3 regions of the Cellulosimicrobium sp. NPDC055967 genome follow, and region 3 is predicted to be linked to each of the others. Evidence: predicted binding sites of a transcription regulator. Region 3 holds the regulator's gene; each other region holds the start of a gene.
The links. Region 3 encodes LexA, which represses DNA repair genes until DNA is damaged. Its sites were predicted from a motif close to TCGAACANNTGTTCGA; they were not measured.
Positions count from the first base shown of each region.

Region 1 (6,997 bases), on a different contig from region 3:
GCGCTGCCCGTCACGCAGCGTCACGGTCGTCGGGGACCGCGCGCAGGCCCGCCACGGGTTCGCGGAGGGCTGGCGCGAGCGGCTCGGGCGCGTCGGGTTCGACCGGGTCGCGGAGGCGTCGCTGAGCGTCAACTACCGCACGCCGCAGGAGGTCATGGCGGCGGCGGAGCCCGTCATCCGGGCGGCGCTCCCGGACGCCAACGTCCCGACGTCGGTGCGCAGCACGGGCGTGCCGGTCGCCCACGGGGCGGTCGCGGACCTCGACGGGATCCTCGACGCGTGGCTCGCCGAGCACGCCGAGGGCACGGCCTGCGTGATCGGCGGCGCGGGGTCCGTCGCGGCGTCGACCGAGTCGGTCGCGGCGCGGCTCGGGGAGGACGGGGCGTCGCGCGTGCAGGTGCTCACGCCGGAGACGGCGAAGGGACTCGAGTTCGACCTCGTCGTCCTCGTGGACCCGCAGACGTTCGGCGACGGCGTCGAGGGCGCGGTCGACCGCTACGTCGCGATGACGCGCGCGACGCAGCGCCTCGTCGTCCTGGATCGCTGACGATCGCCCGCCGAACACGACATGGAGGTCGCCAAGGAGCTTGTGGCGACCTTCATGTCGTGCTCGGCGGGTTGGGCGGGTCAGGCGACCGGGACGGCCAGGTCCTCGACGACCTCGACACCGGGCAGGCGGCCCAGCAGGTCGCCGGGAAGCAGCAGCTTCGAGCGCCGCACGCCGCTGCCGATCAGCGCGTGCGCGCCGTCGGTCACGATGCGCGAGTCCACGAGGACGCGCCACCCGTCCGGGAGCCCGACGGGCGTGATGCCGCCGTACTCCATGCCGGACTCGGCCGTCGCACGGTCGGTCGGCAGGAACGACGCCTTGCGCACGTCGAGCAGCTTGCGGACGCGCGTGTTGACGTCGGCGCGCGTGTGCGCGCGCACCACGGCGGCGGCGACCCGCTCGTCGCCCGCCCGCGCGCCGCCCACGACGACGCAGTTCGCCGACGCCTCGACGGGCAGGTCGAACGCGGCGTTGAGCGTCGCGGTGTCCGCGAGGTCGGGGTCGATCTCCGTCACGGCGACGAGCGCCGCGACGTCCGGGTCGGCCTCGGCCCACCGGCGCAGCGCGTCGGCGGTCACGGGGGCGACGAGGTCGAGGTGGTCGAGCGCGGGCTCCCAGGTGAGCGAGCCGAGCGTGGGCAGGGTCGTGCGGGCGTCCATGGCGCCAGCCTGCCATCCGGCGGGGCATCGTGCGGCGAGGACCGGCTGCCGAGCATGCGGTCGTGGCTCGCTCTGCACGCCGCACGGGCTGCGACTCCGTGCTCGGCGGGAGGAAGAGGTTCAGGTAGAGGTCGAGGGTTCGGGTCAACCCTCGAGCGACGGTCGAGGGTTGCGGCGGGCATCTCGGACGAAGCCGACGGCTCTCACCTGCGGAGTTGACACCCCGCGACGGCGGTCGTTCACTGGAAGTGTTCGAACGCCTGTTCGAACGATGGTGGGTGCAGAACGACGCCCCCAGCAGTCGACGCGCGGTGCGCGTCCCGTCCGAGCAGCATCCCGGGAGGCGAGATGACCCTTCTCGCCGACCCCGCCGAACGGGCGGGGGCACCAGACCCGACGGTCGCGGCCGTCGACAAGGCCGAGCGCGCCCGCGCCGTCCTGCGCCGTGCGGAGGAGCGTACGGGCGTCCGCCGACACCGCACGGTCGCCGCCCCCGCGGTCCCGGCAGCACCGGCCGCCGTCCCGCGCGCCGACGTCCCGCGCGCCGACGTCCCGCTCGCCGACGTCTCCTCGCCGACGGTCGCCCGGCCGACCCCTGTCGTGCCGGCCGAGCGCCCGGCGCGCGCCCGCGGCCGCCACGTCGCGATGCGGGACCCGAGCCGGGACGCGGGCACGGACGAGCGGGTGTGGCCGGTGCACGACGCGCTCGCGCCGCTCCTCCCGCTCGGCGCCCTGCAGCGTGGCACCGCGCTGGCGGTGCGCGGCTCGACGAGCCTCCTGCTCGCGCTCGTCGCGCGGCCCTCCCGGTCCGGGGCATGGACCGCAGCGGTCGGGTTCCCCGCGGTCGGGCTGCTCGCGGCCGCCGACGTCGGCGCGGACCTCGACCGCGTCGTGCTCGTCCCGCGCCCCGGCCCCGACGCGGCGCTCGCGATCTCGGCGCTCGTCGACGGCCTGGACGTCGTGGTCGTCGGGCCCGACGCCGCCCTCACCGACACCGACCGGCGTCGCCTCACCGCCCGGGCGCGCGAGCGCGGGGCGCTGCTCGTCGCGGCCACGGCGTGGCCGGGCGCGCACGTCGTGCTCACCGTGACGGGCGGCGGCTGGTCCGGGGCCGACCGCGGGGCGGGCTGGCTGCGCCGGCGCACGCTCGTCGTCGAGCGGGCGGGTCGCGGGGGCGCCGCGCGCCCCGTGCGGGTCGAGGTCGAGCTCCCGTTCGCCCACGAGGACTGGCCCGCGTTCCTCGCCGAGGACGCCCGCGGCACCCGGCCCGCGGCCGGGACCGGCGCCACCGTGGCCGAGACCGCCGCGACCGCCCATGAGACCGCCCACGGGACCGCCGTCGGCCCCGCCCGGGTCGACGACCCCGACCGGCCCTCCCGGCTCCGGCTCGTCGGATGAGCACGAGCCCGACCCGCACGGCCGCCCTGTGGGTGCCGGACTGGCCGGTGCTCGCGGCGATGGCGGTGCGCGACGTCCCCGCGCACGTCCCCGCCGCGACGCACGACGGCCGTCGCGTCGTCGCCGTCTCCGCGACCGCGCGGGCCCACGGCGTGCGCCGGGGCATGCGCCGCCGTCGGGCCCGGGAGTGCTGCCCGGAGCTCGAGCTGCTCGACGTCGACGACGCGCGCGACGCCCGCGAGTTCGAGCCCGTCGCCCTCGCGGCCGAGACCGTCGTCGCGGGGCTGGAGATCACCCGGCCCGGCCTCCTGCTCCTGCCGGCCGCCGGGGCGAGCCGCTATCACGGGTCGGACGTCGCGCTCGCGGAGGCGCTCGTCGCGCGCGTCGCCGAGCGCACCGGGCACGAGAGCCAGGTGGGCGTCGCCGACGGCATCCTCGCGGCCGTGCTCGCAGCGCGGGACGCCGCCGTCGTCGCGCCCGGCGGCTCCGCCGCGTTCCTCGCCCCGCGGCCCGCGCGCGACCTCGCGCACGTCGCCGCCCGCCCCGACGCCGCCGTCGCGGTCGACGAGCTCGTCGACCTCCTGGGCCGGCTCGGCGTGCGCACCCTCGGGGCGCTCGCGGCACTGCCGCCCGCGACCGTCGAGGGGCGGTTCGGCGACCTCGGCGCGTGGGCGCACCGGCTCGCGCGCGGCGAGGACCTGCGCCCGCCCGCGCGGCGCCGCGTCGAGCCCGACGTCGCGGTGGGCGCCGACCTCGACCCGCCCGCCGAGCGCGTCGACGTCGCGACCTTCGCCGCGCGGCGGCTCTCCGAGGACCTGCACGACCAGCTCGTCGCGCGCTCGCTCGTCGCCGGGCGCCTGCGCATCACCGCGCGGACCACGGAGGGGGACGACCTCGAGCGCACCTGGCGGCTCGACGGGCCGGGTGCGATGAGCCCCGCGCGCCTCACGGACAAGGTCCGGTGGCAGCTCGAGGGCTGGCTCACCACGACGAGCATCCGCTCCGCGCGCGCGGCCCGGTCCGCGCGCGGTGGCAGGCGTGGTGGCGAGCGAGGCGGCTCGCCCGGCGGCGCCGACGTCGTGCCCGACGTCGCGCCGCTGACCCGCCTGTCCCTCACGGCCGAGGAGGTCGTCCCCGCGGGGGCCGAGCAACCGCGCCTGTGGGGTGCGTCGAGCGGCGAGGACGCGCGCGCCCACCGCGCGCTCGGGCGCGTGCAGGGCATCCTCGGCGGCGACGCCGTCCTGCGCGTCCAGGTCCAGGGCGGGCGCGACGCGACCGACCGCGTGCACCTCGTGCCGTTCGGGGAGGACGTCGCCCGCCCGCGCGACCCGGCCCTGCCGTGGCCCGGCGCGCTGCCGAGCCCCGCGCCGGCGGTCGTGCCCGTCGAGCCGCAGGACGTCGTCGTGCTCGACGCCGCCGGGCGGCCCGTCGTCGTCGACGCCCGGCTCGCGATGAGCGGCGAGCCCGCGACCGTGCGGTGGGTCGCCCCGGCACCCGAGGAGGAGGCGCGCCGCGCGGGGGCCTCCGGACGGGAGGCGCTGCGCCCCGGCACTGGCCCCGGGGCCGGGGCCGGGCGCGCCGTCGTGGACTGGGCCGGGCCGTGGCCGCTCGCCGAGCGCTGGTGGGCACCCGCGTCGCGGCGCCGGGTGCACGTGCAGGTCCTGCTCGACGACGGCCGCGGGCTCCTCCTCGCGAGCACCCGCGGGCGCTGGACCGTGGAGGGCCTCTATGACTGACCGGACGGCAGGGCCGCGGTACGCCGAGCTCCATGCCCACTCCGCGTTCAGCTTCCTCGACGGCGCGTCCCACCCCGAGGAGCTCGCCGCCGAGGGCGCGCGGCTCGGGCTGTCGGCGCTCGCGATCACCGACCACGACGGCCTGTACGGCGTCGTGCGCTTCGCCGAGGCGGCGCGCAAGGTCGGGCTCCCCACGGTCTTCGGCGCCGAGCTGCACCTGCCGGCGCCCACGGCCACGGGCGCGCCCGTGCTCGACCCGCCCACCGGCGTGCCCGACCCGCGCTCGACCCACCTGCTCGTCCTCGCGCGCGGCACGCAGGGCTACCGCAACCTGTCGCGCGCCATCGCCACCGCGCACCTCGCGACCGGGACCAAGGGGGCCGCCGACTACCGCCTCGACCGGCTCGGCGAGGAGGCCGCGGGCCAGTGGCTCGTGCTCACCGGCTGTCGCAAGGGTTCGGTGCGCCGCGCGCTCGTCACGTCCGGCCGCGCCGCGGCGCGCCGCGAGCTCGACCGGCTCGTCGCCGTCTTCGGCGCGGACAACGTGGCCGTCGAGATCACCGCGACCGACGACCCGCGCGACGCCGACCTGCACGCGGCGCTCGCCGATCTCGCCGCCGAGGCCCGGCTGCCGCTCGTCGCGACGACCGCCGCCCACTACGCGTCGCCGCGCGACGCCGACCTCGCGGGGGCGCTCGCCGCGGTGCGCGCCCGCTCGTCGCTCGACGACCTCGACGGGTGGCTGCCCGGTGCCCCGACGACGCACCTGCGGACCGCGACGGAGATGCTCGCGCGCCACCACCGGCACCCGCAGGCCGTCGCGACCGCGGCCGCGCTCGGGGACGAGTGCGCGTTCGACCTGCACCTCGTCGCGCCCGACCTCCCGCCGTACCCCGTTCCGGCCGGGCACACCGAGGCGACCTGGCTGCGCGAGCTCGTGCGGCGCGGCGGCGAGGACCGGTACGGCCCGCGCGGGCGGGAGACCGTCGCGGGCTCGTGGGCGCAGATCGACCACGAGCTGGAGGTCATCGAGGACCTGCACTTCCCCGGGTACTTCCTCGTCGTCTACGACCTCGTCGAGTTCTGCCGGGTCAACGGGATCCTCGCCCAGGGCCGCGGGTCGGCCGCGAACTCCGCGGTCTGCTACGCGCTCGGCATCACGGCCGTCGACGCGGTGAAGCACGGGCTGCTGTTCGAGCGCTTCCTCGCGCCCGAGCGCGACGGGCCGCCGGACATCGACATCGACATCGAGTCGGCGCGGCGCGAGGAGGTCATCCAGCACGTCTACGCGACGTTCGGGCGCACGCACGCCGCGCAGGTCGCGAACGTCATCTCCTACCGGCCCAAGTCGGCCGTGCGCGACGCGGCCCGGGCGCTCGGGTACGACGTCGGGCAGGCCGACGCGTGGAGCAAGTCCATCGAGCGCTGGGGGTCGCTGCGCGGCCCCGACCCGTCGTCGCCCGCGGCGGACCGGAAGGCCAAGGAGGTCGCCATCGCGACGAAGACCGCCGAGAAGGACGCCGAGAAGGCTCGCCTGTGGGGGTCGGGCGACGTGGGTTCGGCAGGGAGGGAGGTGGGGTCGTCGCGCACCGGCACCTCCCGCGCCGTAGCCTCTCGCGACGAACGTCCGCACACCGGGCATCGTGGCGACTGGTCGCCCGACCTGAGCGGCCGGGGCGCGCGGCGACCGCGCGTCGTCGACCCGCTCGCCGTGGACGAGGGCGAGGTCCTGCGCGCGGACGACACGCACGACGTCGTGCCCGCGCACCGTCCGCCGTCGGCCGCGCAGGAGGGCGAGATCCCGGACGCCGTGCTCGACCTCGCCGACCGGATGCTGCGCCTCCCGCGGCACCTGGGCATCCACTCGGGCGGGATGGTCATGTGCGACCGCCCCGTCATCGAGGTGTGCCCCGTCGAGTGGGCGCGCATGGAGGGGCGCACCGTCCTGCAGTGGGACAAGGAGGACTGCGCGGACGCGGGGCTCGTGAAGTTCGACCTGCTGGGCCTCGGGATGCTCACGGCGCTGCGCATCGGGTTCGACCTGGTCGAGCGGCACGAGGGCGGCCCGCGCCTCGCGCTGCACACGCTGCCCGAGGACGACCCGGCGGTGTACGACCTGCTGTGCGCGGCCGACACCGTCGGCGTGTTCCAGGTCGAGTCGCGCGCGCAGATGGCGACGTTGCCGCGGCTGCGCCCCCGAAAGTTCTACGACATCGTCATCGAGGTCGCGCTCATCCGCCCCGGGCCCATCCAGGGCGGGTCCGTGCACCCGTACATCAACCGCGCGCGGGGGCGCGAGGAGGTGACGTTCCTGCACCCGCTGCTGGAGAAGTCGCTCGGCAAGACCCTCGGTGTGCCGCTGTTCCAGGAGCAGCTCATGCAGATGGCGATCGACGTCGCGGGCTTCTCGCCCCAGGACTCCGACCAGCTCCGGCGCGCGATGGGGTCCAAGCGGTCGGTCGAGCGCATGGAGGAGCTGCGCGGGCGGCTCATGGACGGGATGCGCAAGAAGGGGGTCACGGACCCGGCCGTGCGCGAGGCGATCTACGACAAGCTCAAGGCGTTCGCCGACTTCGGGTTCCCCGAGTCGCACGCGTACTCGTTCGCGTTCCTCGTCTACGCGAGCTCGTGGCTCAAGGTGCACCACCCCGCCG
Region 1 is NZ_JBHJYJ010000010.1:107,001-113,997, forward strand. It holds gene helR (RNA polymerase recycling motor ATPase HelR) at 1-547, shown strand, start outside; gene ACFC2L_RS14095 (YbaK/EbsC family protein) at 628-1,209, opposite strand; gene ACFC2L_RS14100 (hypothetical protein) at 1,558-2,607, shown strand; gene ACFC2L_RS14105 (DNA polymerase Y family protein) at 2,604-4,343, shown strand; gene ACFC2L_RS14110 (error-prone DNA polymerase) at 4,336-6,997, shown strand, end outside.
Region 1: the regulator LexA is predicted to act here: its motif matches at 1,462-1,477, upstream of ACFC2L_RS14095 (YbaK/EbsC family protein).

Region 2 (6,997 bases), on a different contig from region 3:
GAACACCGTCTACGCGGAGCTCAACATCGAGACGGGTCCGGACAAGACCGCCGAGGTGGCGCACCGACTGGGCATCTCCGACAAGACCGAGGTCCTCGCGAACGCGGCCAACGTGCTGGGAACCGCGACGGTGACGCCGCTCGAGCTCACCAACGCCTACGCCACCATCGCGGCCGGCGGGCAGAAGTCGACCCCGCACATCGTCGCGAAGGTCGTCGACTCTCGCGGGAACCTCAGGTACCAGGCGCCCGGTGCGGAAGACCGTGCGGCGGAGTTCAGCACCGAGACCATGGCGGCCACGCAGTACGCGCTGTCGCAGGTCGTGGAGCAGGGCTCGGGTGAGCCTGCGCAGGCTCTCGGCCGCCCGGCCGCCGGCAAGACCGGGACCTCGAACGAGAACAAGTCCGCCTGGTTCGCCGGCTTCACGCCGGGTCTCGCGACCGTCGTCGGCCTGTACCAGAACGGTCCGAACGGTGAGCAGGAGCAGATCACGCCGTTCGGGCGCTGGGCCGACATGCGCAACCCGGAGATGACGGGTGGTTCGTGGCCGGTCGAGGCGTGGACGTCGTACATGCAGGCCGCCACGGCGAACCTGCCGGTCGGCGAGTTCCTGCCGTACACGCCGCCCAAGCCGCAGCCGACGGAGACGCCCACCGAGACCCCGACGGAGACGCCGACCGAGGGCACGGAGCCGGAGGAGCCGGTCGAGCCCGAGCAGCCGGAGAACGTTACCGTGCCCAGCGTCGTCGGCATGGAGAGCCGGGCCGCGCGCGCCCAGCTCGAGGCGGCAGGGCTCAAGGTGCGGATCACCGAGGAGTTCTCCGACCAGCAGCCGCGCGGCTTCGTCATCAGCCAGTCGTCGATCGCCGAGGTCCCACCAGGGTCGACCATCGCGCTCGTGGTCTCGAAGGGGACGGACCCGGGCCAGCAGCCGCCGGACCCCGAGAACCCTGACCCGTCGCCGACGGAGACGGAGAATCCCGGCGGTGGCGGGCCCGGGGGCGGCGGCGGGAACGGCAACAACCCCTGACCTCGGCCGTTCCGCAGATTTCCAGCGTTCCGCGCCGAGCGGGTACCCTGGGGAGCTGCCGTCCGCCCGTCGGACGGCAGCAGCATGAAGCATGAACCCTCCTGTCACGGAGAGACCGTGACCGCGAAGACCAGAGGAGGTGGGTTATCCGCATGCGTCAGTACGAACTGATGATCATCCTCGACCCCGAGATCGAGGAGCGCACCGTCGCCCCGTCGCTCGACAAGTACCTGTCGGTCATCAAGACCGACGGCGGCTCCGTCGACAAGGTGGACATCTGGGGTCGTCGCCGCCTGGCGTACGACATCAACAAGAAGTCCGAGGGCATCTACGCGGTCGTCGACTTCACGTCGACCTCCGACACCGCCAAGGAGCTGGACCGTCAGCTCGGCCTCAACGAGGTCGTCCTGCGGACCAAGATCCTGCGCACGGACGCTCGCTGATCCTCCCCGCGTCCCCCGTTCGACCGTCCTGCACCGGGATGCTGCACGCCTTAGCGCGTGTGGGCGCCGCGTGGTGGGATGAGCGACGCGAGAACGTTACGAGCGAGGCGCACGGCGCCGTCGACGACACAGACGACACACGAAGGAGCTGGCTATGGCAGGTGACACCGTCATCACGGTGATCGGGAACCTCACGGGAGACCCGGAGCTGCGTTTCACCCCCTCGGGTGCGGCGGTGGCCAACTTCACGGTGGCGTCGACGCCGCGGACCTTCGACCGCCAGTCGAACGAGTGGAAGGACGGGGACACCCTGTTCATGCGCTGCTCGATCTGGCGCGAGGCCGCGGAGAACGTCGCGGAGTCGCTGACGAAGGGCATGCGCGTCATCGTGCAGGGCCGCCTCGTCCAGCGCTCGTACGAGACCCGCGAGGGGGAGAAGCGCACCGTCGTCGAGCTGCAGGTGGACGAGATCGGTCCCTCCCTGCGCTACGCCTCCGCGAAGGTCACCCGCGCCCAGCGCTCGGGTGGCGGTGGCGGCGGCTTCGGCGGCGGTGGCGGCTACGGAGGTGGCGCCAACTCCGGCGGCGCCTCCGGCGGCGGATTCAGCTCCGGCGGCGGTCAGCAGCAGAGCGACGACCCGTGGGCCACGGCTGGCCCCGCGTCGTCCGGTGGTTCGTTCTCCGACGAGCCCCCGTTCTGATCGCCCGCCACTCCCAGAACACACACCCGTCCCCGTGGGTGCCGCACCGCTCGCCGGTGCGGACCGCGCGCGGGGATCGCACCTTGTAGAGGAGCAACACCATGGCGAAGCCTGTGGTGCGCAAGCCCAAGAAGAAGTCCAACCCGCTGAAGTCGGCCAAGATCGAGTCGGTCGACTACAAGGACACCGCGCTGCTGCGCAAGTTCATCTCCGACCGCGGCAAGATCCGTGCGCGTCGCGTGACCGGCGTCTCCGTCCAGGAGCAGCGCCAGATCGCCCGTGCGGTGAAGAACGCGCGCGAGATGGCGCTGCTGCCGTACACGTCGACGGCTCGCTGAGCGGGAAGGGAGAGAACTCATGGCCAAGCTGATCCTGACCCACGAGGTCACCGGTCTCGGTGAGCCCGGCGACGTCGTCGAGGTGAAGGACGGGTACGCCCGTAACTTCCTCGTCCCGCGCAAGCTCGCCACGCCGTGGTCCAAGGGCGCCGAGTCGCAGGTGACTGCGATCCGCAAGGCGCGCAAGGCCCGCGAGATCGCGTCGCTCGACGACGCGAAGGCGATCCGCGACTCGCTGCAGTCGAAGCCGGTCGTCGTCGAGGCGAAGGCCGGCGCTGCCGGTCGCCTCTTCGGTGCCGTGACGACGGCGGACATCGCGTCCGCCGTGACCGCCGCGGGCGCGTCGGTCGACAAGCGCAAGATCGAGATCGGCCAGCCGATCAAGGCGACGGGGGACTACACGGTCTCCGTCCGCCTCCACCCGGAGGTCTCCGCGACCCTCGCGGTGAAGGTCGTCGCTGCCTGATCTGCTGCTGAGCAGTCCTCGAAGGCCCGGTCCCTCCTCGGAGGGGCCGGGCCTTGGTGCTGTTCACGCCGTCCCGGTGACCATCCAGGCGCTGCCCCGGGCGCGCAGGCCCGTGGTGACGGCGCGGGCGGCCATGAAGACCCCCGCGAAGGCGAGCCACAACCACGCGAGGCCCGCTGCGCCGTCGGGCGCCCACTGCCGGACGGCGAGGGCGAACGGCACGTAGACCACGAGCGTGAGCATCCCGGCCCAGGCGAGGAACCGGCCGTCTCCGGCGCCGATGAGGACGCCGTCGAGCACGAACACCCAGCCCGCCATGGGCAGGAGCAGCCCGCACACGGCCATGCCGACCGCCACCGCGGCGCGCACCTCCAGGTCGGACGTGAAGAGCAGCGCGAACCACCAGCCGCCCGCGGCCATGACGACCCCGAGGGCTGCGCCCGCCGCGACCCCCCACTGCAGGGTGCGGCGCAGGACGGCCCGGACGCGCGGGACGTCGTCGGCCCCGAGCCCGTGGCCGACGAGCGCCTGCGCGGCGATGGCGAGCGCGTCGAGGGCGAAGGCGGCGAGCCCCCAGACGGAGTTCACGACCTGGTAGCCGGCGAGCGTGACCTCGCCGAGCCCGGTCGCGACGAACACGGTGAGGAGGATCGCGAGGCGCAGCGAGAGGGTGCGGACGAAGAGCGGCGCCCCGGCGCGCGCGTTCGACCAGATGCCGCCGGCCGCGGGGCGCAGGGACGCGCCGTGGCGGCGCGCGCCGCGTACGACCACGACGACGAGCACCGCGCCCATGGTGAGCTGCGCGACGGCCGTCCCGATGCCCGAGCCGGCGATCCCGAGGCCCGCACCGTAGACGAGGACGACGTTGAGGACCGCGTTGAACGTCGCGCCGCCTGCCGCGACCCACAGGGGCGTCTTCGTGTCCTGCATGCCGCGCAGGACGCCCGTGGAGGCGAGGACGAGGAGCATCCCGGGGAGGCCGAGGGCGGACCAGCGCAGGTAGACGACGGCGTGCTCGGCGACGTCGCCCGTCCCGCCCATCGCCCCGACGGCCCAGGGCGCGGTCGCCCACAGGGCGGCGGCGAGGAGCACGCCGAGCCCGACGGCGAGCCACAGGCCGTCCACGCCCGACTGGAGCGCCTCGCGCGTGTGCCCGGCGCCGATGCGGCGGGCGACGGCGGCCGTGGTCGCGTAGGCGAGGAAGACGCACAGCCCGACGAGGGTGACCAGGAGCGTCGAGGCGAGCGAGAGCCCGGCGAGCTGCGCGGTGCCGAGGTGGCCGACGACGGCGCTGTCGACGAGGACGAAGAGCGGCTCCGCGACGAGCGCGCCGAGGGCGGGGACGGCGAGCGCGAGGATCTCGCGGTCGAGCAGGGAGCGGGTGCGGCGTCCTGTGGACGACGGCGCGGGGTCGGGTGGCGTCCGGGTGTCGCCGGAGTGGCCGGGCGGTGTCCGGCGTGTCGTCGGCGTGTCGTCGGACTTTCTTTCTTCCACACCCCTGAGGGTAGTGACGAGGCTGGTCAGAGGCCCCTCGCGCTGATGTACACAGGGAGATCGTGACGTTGTCCACACGGTTATCCACCGGGTGTGCACAGTGACGGGGACTGTGTCCACAGGTTCGGGGGTCCCTGTCCACCGGGCGTGCACAGGGTCGTTTGCGGCCTGCAGGACGGCGTTCTAGTGTCGCGGGGTCGTGCCTGTCGGAGGCGGGAGGCGCGGTCACCGGGACAGTCGTGTGGGTGGCCCGCGGTAGAACACGTGTACGACGAAGGTTTGTCCCGGTCGCGCGGTCCCTCGTGGGTCGTGGCGGCTTCGGGGGAGCGAGGGGCGCATGTCGATCGAGGAGCTCGAGGAGAGCTACGGGGGCCCGGGGCCGTCAGGTTTCGACCGGACACCGCCCCAGGACGTCGCGGCGGAGATGAGCGTGCTCGGCGGCATGCTGCTGTCCAAGGACGCCATCGCCGACGTCATCGAGCAGATCCGCGGCTCCGACTTCTACCGTCCCGCGCACGAGGTCGTGTACGAGTCGATCATCGACCTCTACGGCCGCGGCGAGCCCGCCGACGCCATCACCGTCGTCGCGGAGCTCACCAAGCGCGGCGAGCTCCAGCGCATCGGTGGCGCCCCGTACATCCACGACCTCATGGCTGGCGTCCCGACCGCCGCGAACGCCGGGTACTACGCGCGCATCGTGCGCGAGCGCGCCGTGCTCCGGCGCCTCGTCGAGGCCGGCACGCGCATCGTCCAGCTCGGCTACGCGACCGACGGCGGCGACGTCGACGAGATCGTCAACAACGCCCAGGCCGAGGTCTACGCCGTCACCGAGCGTCGGACCACCGAGGACTACCTTCCGCTCTCGGAGATCCTCGGCCCGACGTTCGACGAGATCGAGGCGGCCCAGGGCCGCGGCGAGGGCATGACCGGCGTCCCCACCGGCTACTCCGACTTCGACCGGCTCACCAACGGTCTGCACCCCGGCCAGATGATCGTCGTCGCGGCGCGACCGGCCATCGGCAAGGCCCTCGCCCTCGACACGCCCCTCGTCACGCCGTCGGGCTGGACGACGATGGGCGACGTCGCGGTCGGCGACCTGCTCGTGTCCGCGGACGGAACACCCACGCGCGTCGTCGGGGCGACCGAGGTCATGGTCGACCGCCCGTGCTACGAGGTCGAGCTCGACGACGGCACGGTGATCGTCGCGGACGCGCAGCACCAGTGGGTGACCTCGACCCGCGCCCAGCGGCGCGCGGCACGCGCCGGCGAGACGCCTGAGTCGTCCGTGCGCACGACCGAGGAGCTCGCCGCCACGGTCCGGACCGCGACGGCCGACCGGCGCGCGAACCACTCGATCGCCACCGCGGCGCCGCTCGACCTTCCCGAGGCCGACCTCCCGATCCATCCCTATGCACTCGGGGTCTGGCTGGGCGACGGCAGCTCCCGACGCGCCGAGTTCACGTCCGCCGACCCCGAGATCGCGATGCGGCTCGAGGGGCTGGGCTACGTCGCGCGGCCGGACGCGGACGACCTGCGCGCGCCCGGTGCGTCGGGAACCGACCACATCCCGGCTGCGTACCTCCGCGCGAGCGAGTCCCAGCGCCGGGAGCTCCTGGCGGGTCTGCTCGATACCGACGGCACCGTCATGCCGCAGGGCAGCGTCCAGATCAGCCTGACGAACGAGCGGCTCGCACGCGAGACGCGTGAGCTCATCCTGTCGCTCGGGTACCGCACGGGATGGTCGACGAAGACCGTGAAGGGGCGGACCGAGGCGTCGTCGACGGCGTACACGATCACCTTCACGACCGAGGACGACGTGTTCTGGCTGGAGCGCAAGCGCCTCGTCCACAAGGAGCGTCGTCGCCCGGGCACCGCGCGGCCCACGTCACGGTTCGTCGTCGACGTCCGCCGGGTCGAGTCGGTGCCGGTGCGCTGCGTCGAGGTCGACCATCCCTCGCACCTGTACCTGGCAGGACGATCGATGGTGCCGACGCACAACTCCGTGCTCGGCATCAACGTCGCGACTCACGCCGCGGTGCACCACCAGATGGCGTCCGTCATCTTCTCGCTGGAGATGAGCCGCAACGAGATCACCATGCGACTTCTGGCCGCGGAGGCGCGGGTTCCGCTGACGCGGATGCGGTCCGGGAAGATGGACGAGCAGGACTGGCAGAAGCTCGCGTCGACCATGGGCAAGGTGGCGGAGGCGCCGCTGTTCATCGACGACTCGCCCAACATGTCGCTCATGGAGATCCGGGCGAAGTGCCGGCGCCTCAAGCAGCGTCACGACCTCAAGCTCGTCGTGATCGACTACCTCCAGCTCATGAGCTCCGGCAAGCGCGTCGAGTCGCGCCAGCAGGAGGTCTCGGAATTCTCGCGTGCGCTGAAGCTCCTCGCGAAGGAGCTCGAGGTCCCGGTCATCGCGATCTCGCAGCTGAACCGCGGTCCGGAGCAGCGTGGAGACAAGAAGCCGCAGATGAGCGACCTGCGTGAGTCGGGTTGCCTCACCGAGGACACGAAGATCCT
Region 2 is NZ_JBHJYJ010000003.1:116,908-123,904, forward strand. It holds gene ACFC2L_RS05325 (transglycosylase domain-containing protein) at 1-1,030, shown strand, start outside; gene rpsF (30S ribosomal protein S6) at 1,183-1,473, shown strand; gene ACFC2L_RS05335 (single-stranded DNA-binding protein) at 1,628-2,173, shown strand; gene rpsR (30S ribosomal protein S18) at 2,275-2,511, shown strand; gene rplI (50S ribosomal protein L9) at 2,531-2,977, shown strand; gene ACFC2L_RS05350 (MATE family efflux transporter) at 3,041-4,351, opposite strand; gene ACFC2L_RS05355 (replicative DNA helicase) at 4,809-6,997, shown strand, end outside.
Region 2: the regulator LexA is predicted to act here: its motif matches at 4,728-4,743, upstream of ACFC2L_RS05355 (replicative DNA helicase).

Region 3 (6,997 bases):
CGTCGTCGAGCTCGCGCTCGCCGAGATCATCGCGCTCACGCGCCGCCTCACCGAGCGCGACCGCGCGCTGCACGAGGGCCGCTGGGACAAGTCGGCCGAGGGCGCGCACGAGGTCCGCGGCCGCACGCTCGGCATCGTGGGCTACGGCAACATCGGCACCCAGCTCTCGGTCGTGGCCGAGAACCTCGGCATGTCCGTGGTCTTCTACGACACGGCGGAGAAGCTCGCGCTCGGCAACGCGCGACGCATGGACACGCTCGACGAGCTGCTGGAGCAGGCGGACGTCGTCACGCTGCACGTCGACGGCCGCCAGGGCAACGCCGGGCTGTTCGGCGCCAAGCAGTTCGCCCGCATGCGGCAGGGCTCGATCTTCCTCAACCTGTCGCGCGGGTTCGTCGTGGACTACGGCGCGCTGCGCGAGGCGATCGAGGAGGGCCGCGTCTCCGGTGCCGCCGTCGACGTGTTCCCGCAGGAGCCCAAGCGCAAGGGCGACGCGTTCGACTCCGAGCTGCGCGGCCTGCCGAACGTCATCCTCACGCCGCACATCGGCGGCTCCACCGAGGAGGCGCAGGAGGCGATCGGCCAGTTCGTCTCGGCCAAGCTGCGCGACTACCTCACGACGGGCTCGACGACGCTCAGCGTCAACGTGCCGAACCTCGCGCTCGAGCAGACGACCGGGATCACGCGCATCACGCACCTGCACCGGAACACGCCGGGCGTCCTCGCGGCCGTCAACGCGACCCTCGCGGAGCACGGCACGAACATCGAGGGTCAGCTCCTCGCCACGCGTGGCGAGATCGGCTACGTCGTCACGGACGTCGGCTCGCGCGTCGAGCCCGCCGTCATCGAGGCGCTCGCCGCGATGGAGCAGACGATCGCCCTGCGCGTCCTCGACTGACGCTCACCACGAGCGCCTTCGCCGCGTGCACCGGTGGCCCCGGCGCACGCGGCGAAGGTCCTCGGGCGGCATGACCTTCGCCGCTGAGCGCCCCGCGCTCGGCGGTGCCACGATGAGGCATGACCGGATACACGCACGACGGGCCGCAGATCCTCGACGCGGACGCGTCGTGGGACCTCGTGGAGGGGACCCACGTCGCACGCCTCGCCGTGAGCGTGCGGGGCGAGCCGGACATCTACCCCGTGACCGTCCGCGCGCACGGGCGCACGCTCGCGTTCCGCACCGTGCCGGGGACCAAGCTCGCGACCCTCGCGACCAACGAGCGGGTCGCGCTCGAGTGGGACCACGTCGACGACGACGGGGCCTGGAGCGTCGTCGCCCGCGGCACCGCGCGCCGGGTGCGCTCCGAGCACGAGGTCGACGCCGTCCTGGCGGACGCGGCCCCGCTCGTCCCCGTCGTCGACGTGCCGACCGAGGAGTGGGTCGTCATCGAGGTCCGCGAGCTGACCGGGCGACGCTTCGCCCGTTCGGAAGCCTAGCGACCGTCGTCGCCCCGGACGTGCGTCGTCCGGCCACCCCGACGGGGCGACCGGACGACGAGCGCTGAGCCGGACCGGCGGTCAGCCCGACTTGCGGCGGAACGTGCGCTGGACCGGGCCCACGGTCTCGGACCCGTGCACCGCCCCGGTGTTGGACTCGCCGTCGGCCGTGCGGTGGCGTGCGGCGTTCTTCCGGTCGAGCGCCTCCCGGAACTTCGCCTTGGCCTCGTCGGTCGGTGCGGTGTCTGCAGCGGATCGCTGCTGGTCGGACGCCATGGCGGTCTCCTCGTCGATGGGGGAACTCGGTCGTGCACTGCGGTCGGCCCGACGGTGCGGGCACCTCGACCAGCCTCCCGCACCCCGACGCCGGACGCCACCTGATTTGTCCGCCGGTCAGCCGCTCCCCGAGGGACGGTCGGGTGGCGTCCGGTAGCGTCGGCCCCGTGCCGACCGACTCCTCCACCGCCCCCGCCGCCGGCCCCTCCGCGGCGTCGTCCGCGGACCACGCCCCGCTGCCGCACCGCCGTCTCGGCCGTTCCGGGCTGGCGCTGCCGGCGGTGTCGCTGGGTCTGTGGCAGAACTTCGGCGACGCCGACCCGCGGGCGACGCAGCGCGAGATCGTGCTGCACGCGGTCGACCGCGGGGTGACCCACCTCGACCTCGCGAACAACTACGGCCCGCCGGGCGGAGCGGCCGAGGAGTCGCTGGGGCACCTCCTCGCGCGCGAGCTGCGGCCCGTGCGCGACGAGCTCGTCGTGACGACCAAGGCCGGCTACCGCATGGGGCCCGGTCCCTACGGCGAGGGCGGCTCGCGCAAGTACCTGCTCTCCTCGCTCGACGCCTCGCTGCGTCGCCTCGGGCTCGACCACGTCGACATCTTCTACTCCCACCGCTTCGACCCGACGACGCCGCTCGAGGAGACCGTCGGCGCGCTCGCCACCGCGGTCCGTTCGGGGCGCGCGCGGTACGCGGGCATCTCGTCCTACTCGGCGCGCCGCACCCGGGAGGCGCTGCAGGTCGCGGAGCAGGTGGGCGTCGACCTCGTCGTGACCCAGGTGTCGTACTCGATGCTCAACCGGTGGGTCGAGGAGCCCGACCCGCACGACCCCGCAGGCGCGTCCGTGCTCGACGTCGCCGGCGCCGAGGGACTCGGCGTCGTCGCCTTCTCGCCGCTCGCCCAGGGGATGCTCACCGACCGGTACCTGCACGGGGTCCCGGACGACTCGCGCGCGGCGCGCGGGGGGCCGCTGCGACCGGCATTCCTCTCGGAGGCGAACCTCGACCACGTCCGCCGGCTCGACGACCTCGCCCGCGCCCACGGGCGCAGCCTCGCCACGACGGCGATCCTCTGGGCGATGCGGGACGAGCGGGTCACCTCCGTGCTGCTCGGCGCGAGCTCGACGCGACAGCTCGACGAGAACCTCGCCGCGCTCGACGCGCCGCCGCTCTCCGCCGAGGAGCTCGCCGCCGTCGACGCGCTGCCCGCGGACACCGGCATCAACATCTGGGCGTCGCGGTCCAGCGACCTGTAGGCCCGCCGGGCGAACGTCGACGACCCGGGCCCTCCGCCGGGGGCACCACGTGACCTCGCGCACGGCGCCGCGACGTGACCTTGCGCGCGACGCCTCAGGCGTGCGGTGCGGTGTGCTCGCGCACGTCGGCGTCCGCAGCGGTGCTGCCCGAGCCCTCCTCGGCCCGCGCCGCGGCCGTCTCGCGCTCCTCGCGCTCGACGCGCAGCGAGGTGATCGCGCTCTCGAAGTCCTCGAGCGAGTCGAACGCCTGGTAGACGCTCGCGAAGCGCAGGTAGGCGACCTCGTCGAGCTCGCGCAGCGGCCCGAGGATCGCGAGCCCGATCTCGTACGCGTCGAGCTCGGCGCTGCCGCTCGCCCGGATGGTCTCCTCGACGCGCTGCGCGAGCACCGCCAGGTCGTCCTCGTTGACGGGCCGCCCCTGACAGGCCTTGCGCACGCCGTTGACGATCTTCTCGCGCGAGAAGGGCTCCGTCACGCCGGAGCGCTTGACCACGGACAGGCTCGCGGTCTCGATCGTCGTGAATCGGCGGTTGCACTCGGGGCACTGACGGCGCCGACGGATCGACGCGCCGTCGTCCGAGGTGCGCGAGTCGACGACGCGGGAGTCCGCGTGGCGGCAGAACGGGCAGTGCATGGCGGGCTCCTCCGCGGGTTCGCGCCGACAGGTCGGCGCGACGAACGTATGCCGTCGCGGCAGGACGGTGCAACACGCCTCCGACGCCGGCGGCTCGCGCGCGGTGACGCGGCGGCGCGCGGGCAGCCGCACCGGGGCGCGTGGACGGCAGAACGGGGGCGGTCGTGTTCGACCGCCCCCGTCGGGACGCCCCCGTCCCCATCTCGCGCGTGACTCGCCTCACGCGCGGTGACGTGCACAGGAGTCGCGGTGGACCGCGTGCTCCTCGCCTCGTCCGCCCAGCCCCCCAGCCGGCGTTGTGAGGTGACACTAACTTAGGGTGACCTAAATGCCACCGCAACCCCTGCGCACCGTGCGGAGCCGTTTCCTCCCGTGTCCTGCGTCACACCGCACCGTCCTGCGTCACACCGCACCGGCCCCCTGAGACCGCGGGGCTCGGCGTCAGGCGGATGTCGGCAGGAGGATCCTCTGACCGGCCTGGAGGCCCGACGACGAGAGCCCGTTGAGCTCGGCGAGCCCGCTCACGACGTCGCGCAGGTCCTCGCCCGGGGCCGCCACGCCCTGCGCGAGCTCCCAGAGGGTCTCGCCCGAACTCACGACGTGGACCCGGACCTCCAGAGGCTCTCCCGGACCGCTCGCGACGGCGACGCCCACCCGTGCGGCGAGCAGCAGGACCACGGCGGCCAGGAGCACGAGGACCACGCGGCCCCGCCGCGTGAGCCGCAGCGGCCGCTCCCCCGCTCGCCCTGCCCCAGGGCCGAGGGGCCCGACCGTCGAGATCGTCATCGCATCCATCCCTGCTCCGTCCCGGCCCGCGGGCCCGATCGCCTTCCCCGGTCGATCGGACGCCGCGAGCCCTTCGCCTCCGCGCCGACCCGGACCGGTCGAACACGTGTACGTAGAACACCTGTACGAAGGTCTATCACGAACGACCCACGGAGTCGAGACATGCTCGAACAGGTGTTTGATTCGTGTCGCAACCTCCCCTAGCCTGGGGTCAGGTCGGTTCGCCGGACATGTCCGCTCGGACCCGGAGGGGCGACCGAGGTCCCGGAGCGCACGCGCCGGGGAGGGGAGGCTGCAGGCCCGGGAGGCGTCGGCGGCCGCGACGGACGAAGGCGGAGCGACCATGGCGGGACGAGGCACGGACAGGGCACGGGGGCTCGCCGAGGTGCGCGAGCTCCCGGACGGGTCGGCGGGAGGTGACGGGCTCACGCCGCGGCAGCGCCTCGTGCTCGAGACCATCCGCGCGTGCGTCGAGCAGCGCGGCTACCCGCCGAGCATGCGGGAGATCGGCGAGGCCGTGGGCCTGACGAGCCCGTCGTCGGTGAAGCACCAGCTCACGACGCTCGAGCGCAAGGGGTTCCTGCGGCGCGACCCGAACCGCCCCCGCGCGATCGAGGTCGTTCAACCGGACGACGCGCGCCGCGCCACCCCGCTCACGGCGGCGGGCTCCGCGACCGAGCCCGCGTACGACGAGGCGCACCCGGCGCCGTCGTACGTCCCGGTGGTCGGCCGCATCGCCGCCGGCGGCCCGATCCTCGCGGAGCAGGTCGTCGAGGACGTCTTCCCGCTGCCCCGCCAGCTCGTCGGCGAGGGCGAGCTCTTCCTCCTGCGGGTGCAGGGCGACTCGATGGTCGACGCCGCGATCTGCGACGGCGACTGGGTCGTCGTACGCCGCCAGCCCGTGGCGGAGAACGGCGAGATCGTCGCGGCGATGATCGACGGCGAGGCCACGGTGAAGTCCCTGCGCCGCGCGGACGGTCGCGTCTGGCTCATGCCGCACAACGCGGCGTACGACCCGATCCCGGGCGACGACGCCCAGGTCCTCGGGCGCGTCGTCTCCGTCCTGCGCAGCCTCTGAGCGCACGGGGTCCGGTCCCCGTCGTCGTCCCCGTCACAGTCACAGTCACCGAGCACGGCGAGAGCCGGGTGGTCGTCGACCACCCGGCTCTCGCGGTGCGCGGACCCCGTCGGCGGGCCCGGTGGGTCAGAGGCCGAAGCGCCGGGCGACGCCCCGCAGCGACTCCGCGGACGAGCGCAGCCCGGCGAGCTCTGCCGCGGCCAGCGGCACCTCGACCCGCTCGCTGGCGCCGCGACGGTCGACGAGCGTGGGCAGCGAGAGGCACACGTCGTCGAGCCCGTACGCGCCGTCGAGCAGCGTCGAGACGGGCAGGATGCGGTGCTCGTCGTCGAGCACGGCCTCGATGATGCGCGTGCCCGCGAGCCCGACGGCGTAGTTCGTCGCCCCCTTGCCCTCGATGATCCGATAGGCCGACTGCACGACCTCGCGCGCGATGTCGTCGCGCACCGCCTCGGTCAGCGGGCCACGGCCACCGAGTCCCGGCCACTCGAGGAGCGGCACGCCGCCGATGGTCGCCGAGCTCCATAGCGGGATCTCGCTGTCGCCGTGCTCGCCGGCGATGTACGCGTGGACGTTCTGCACCGCCACGCCGCAGTGCTGGGCCACGAGGAAGCGCAGGCGCGACGAGTCGAGCACCGTCCCGCTGCCGAAGAGCTGCGACGGTGGCAGCCCCGAGAACTTGAGCGCCGCGTACGTGACGATGTCGACCGGGTTCGTCACCATGACGTAGACCGCGTCCGGGGCGACCTCCACCAGCCCGGGAAGGATCGTGCGCATGAGGCCGATCGTGCCCTCGGCGAGGTCGAGCCGCGTCTGGCCGGGCTTCTGCTTGGCCCCGGCCGTCACGACGACCACGTCGGCCCCTGCGCACACCGCGACGTCGTCCGACCCCTCGACGCGGGCCATCGGCATGAACTGGATGCCGTGCTGGAGGTCGAGCACCTCCGCCTCGACCTTCGCCCGGTTCACGTCCAGGAGCGCGACCGTGCGCGCGGCCCCGCGCATGAGGGCCGCGTAGGCCAGCGTCGACCCGACGGCGCCCGCGCCGACGATCGCCAGCTTGGTCGTCCGCGCTCCCCCTCCCGGCCCGCCCGTGGTCGCGTCGCCCGTGCCGTGCGGGGACGTGCTCGTCGTCATGTCGCCTCCGTGAAGTTCGCTGGGTTCCCTGATGCTCGCGGGAAAGGACTCAGCCTAGAGCGGTGAGGCGCCGGAGCGCAGCGGTGGCGACGTCACGGTCCGTCGTCTGCCAGAACCCCGGCATGGACCGCGTGAGGAACGTCCCGTAGCGCGCGGTCACGAGGCGCGGGTCGAGGACCGCGACCACGCCACGGTCCGCCGTCGACCGGACGAGCCGACCGGCGCCCTGCGCCAGCAGGAGCGCGGCGTGCGTCGCCGAGACCTGCATGAACCCGTTGCCGCCCGCGGCCTCGACGGCACGGGCCCGCGCCGACTTCACCGGGTCGTCCGGGCGCGGGAACGGGATCCGGTCGATGAGCACGAGATGGCACGACGGCCCCGGGACGTCGACGC
Region 3 is NZ_JBHJYJ010000007.1:145,384-152,380, reverse strand. It holds gene serA (phosphoglycerate dehydrogenase) at 1-898, shown strand, start outside; gene ACFC2L_RS11565 (pyridoxamine 5'-phosphate oxidase family protein) at 1,018-1,437, shown strand; gene ACFC2L_RS11560 (DUF5302 domain-containing protein) at 1,519-1,713, opposite strand; gene ACFC2L_RS11555 (aldo/keto reductase) at 1,881-2,969, shown strand; gene nrdR (transcriptional regulator NrdR) at 3,064-3,603, opposite strand; gene ACFC2L_RS11545 (LysM peptidoglycan-binding domain-containing protein) at 4,045-4,389, opposite strand; gene lexA (transcriptional repressor LexA) at 4,733-5,467, shown strand; gene ACFC2L_RS11535 (L-lactate dehydrogenase) at 5,594-6,604, opposite strand; gene ACFC2L_RS11530 (ATP-dependent DNA helicase) at 6,654-6,997, opposite strand, start outside.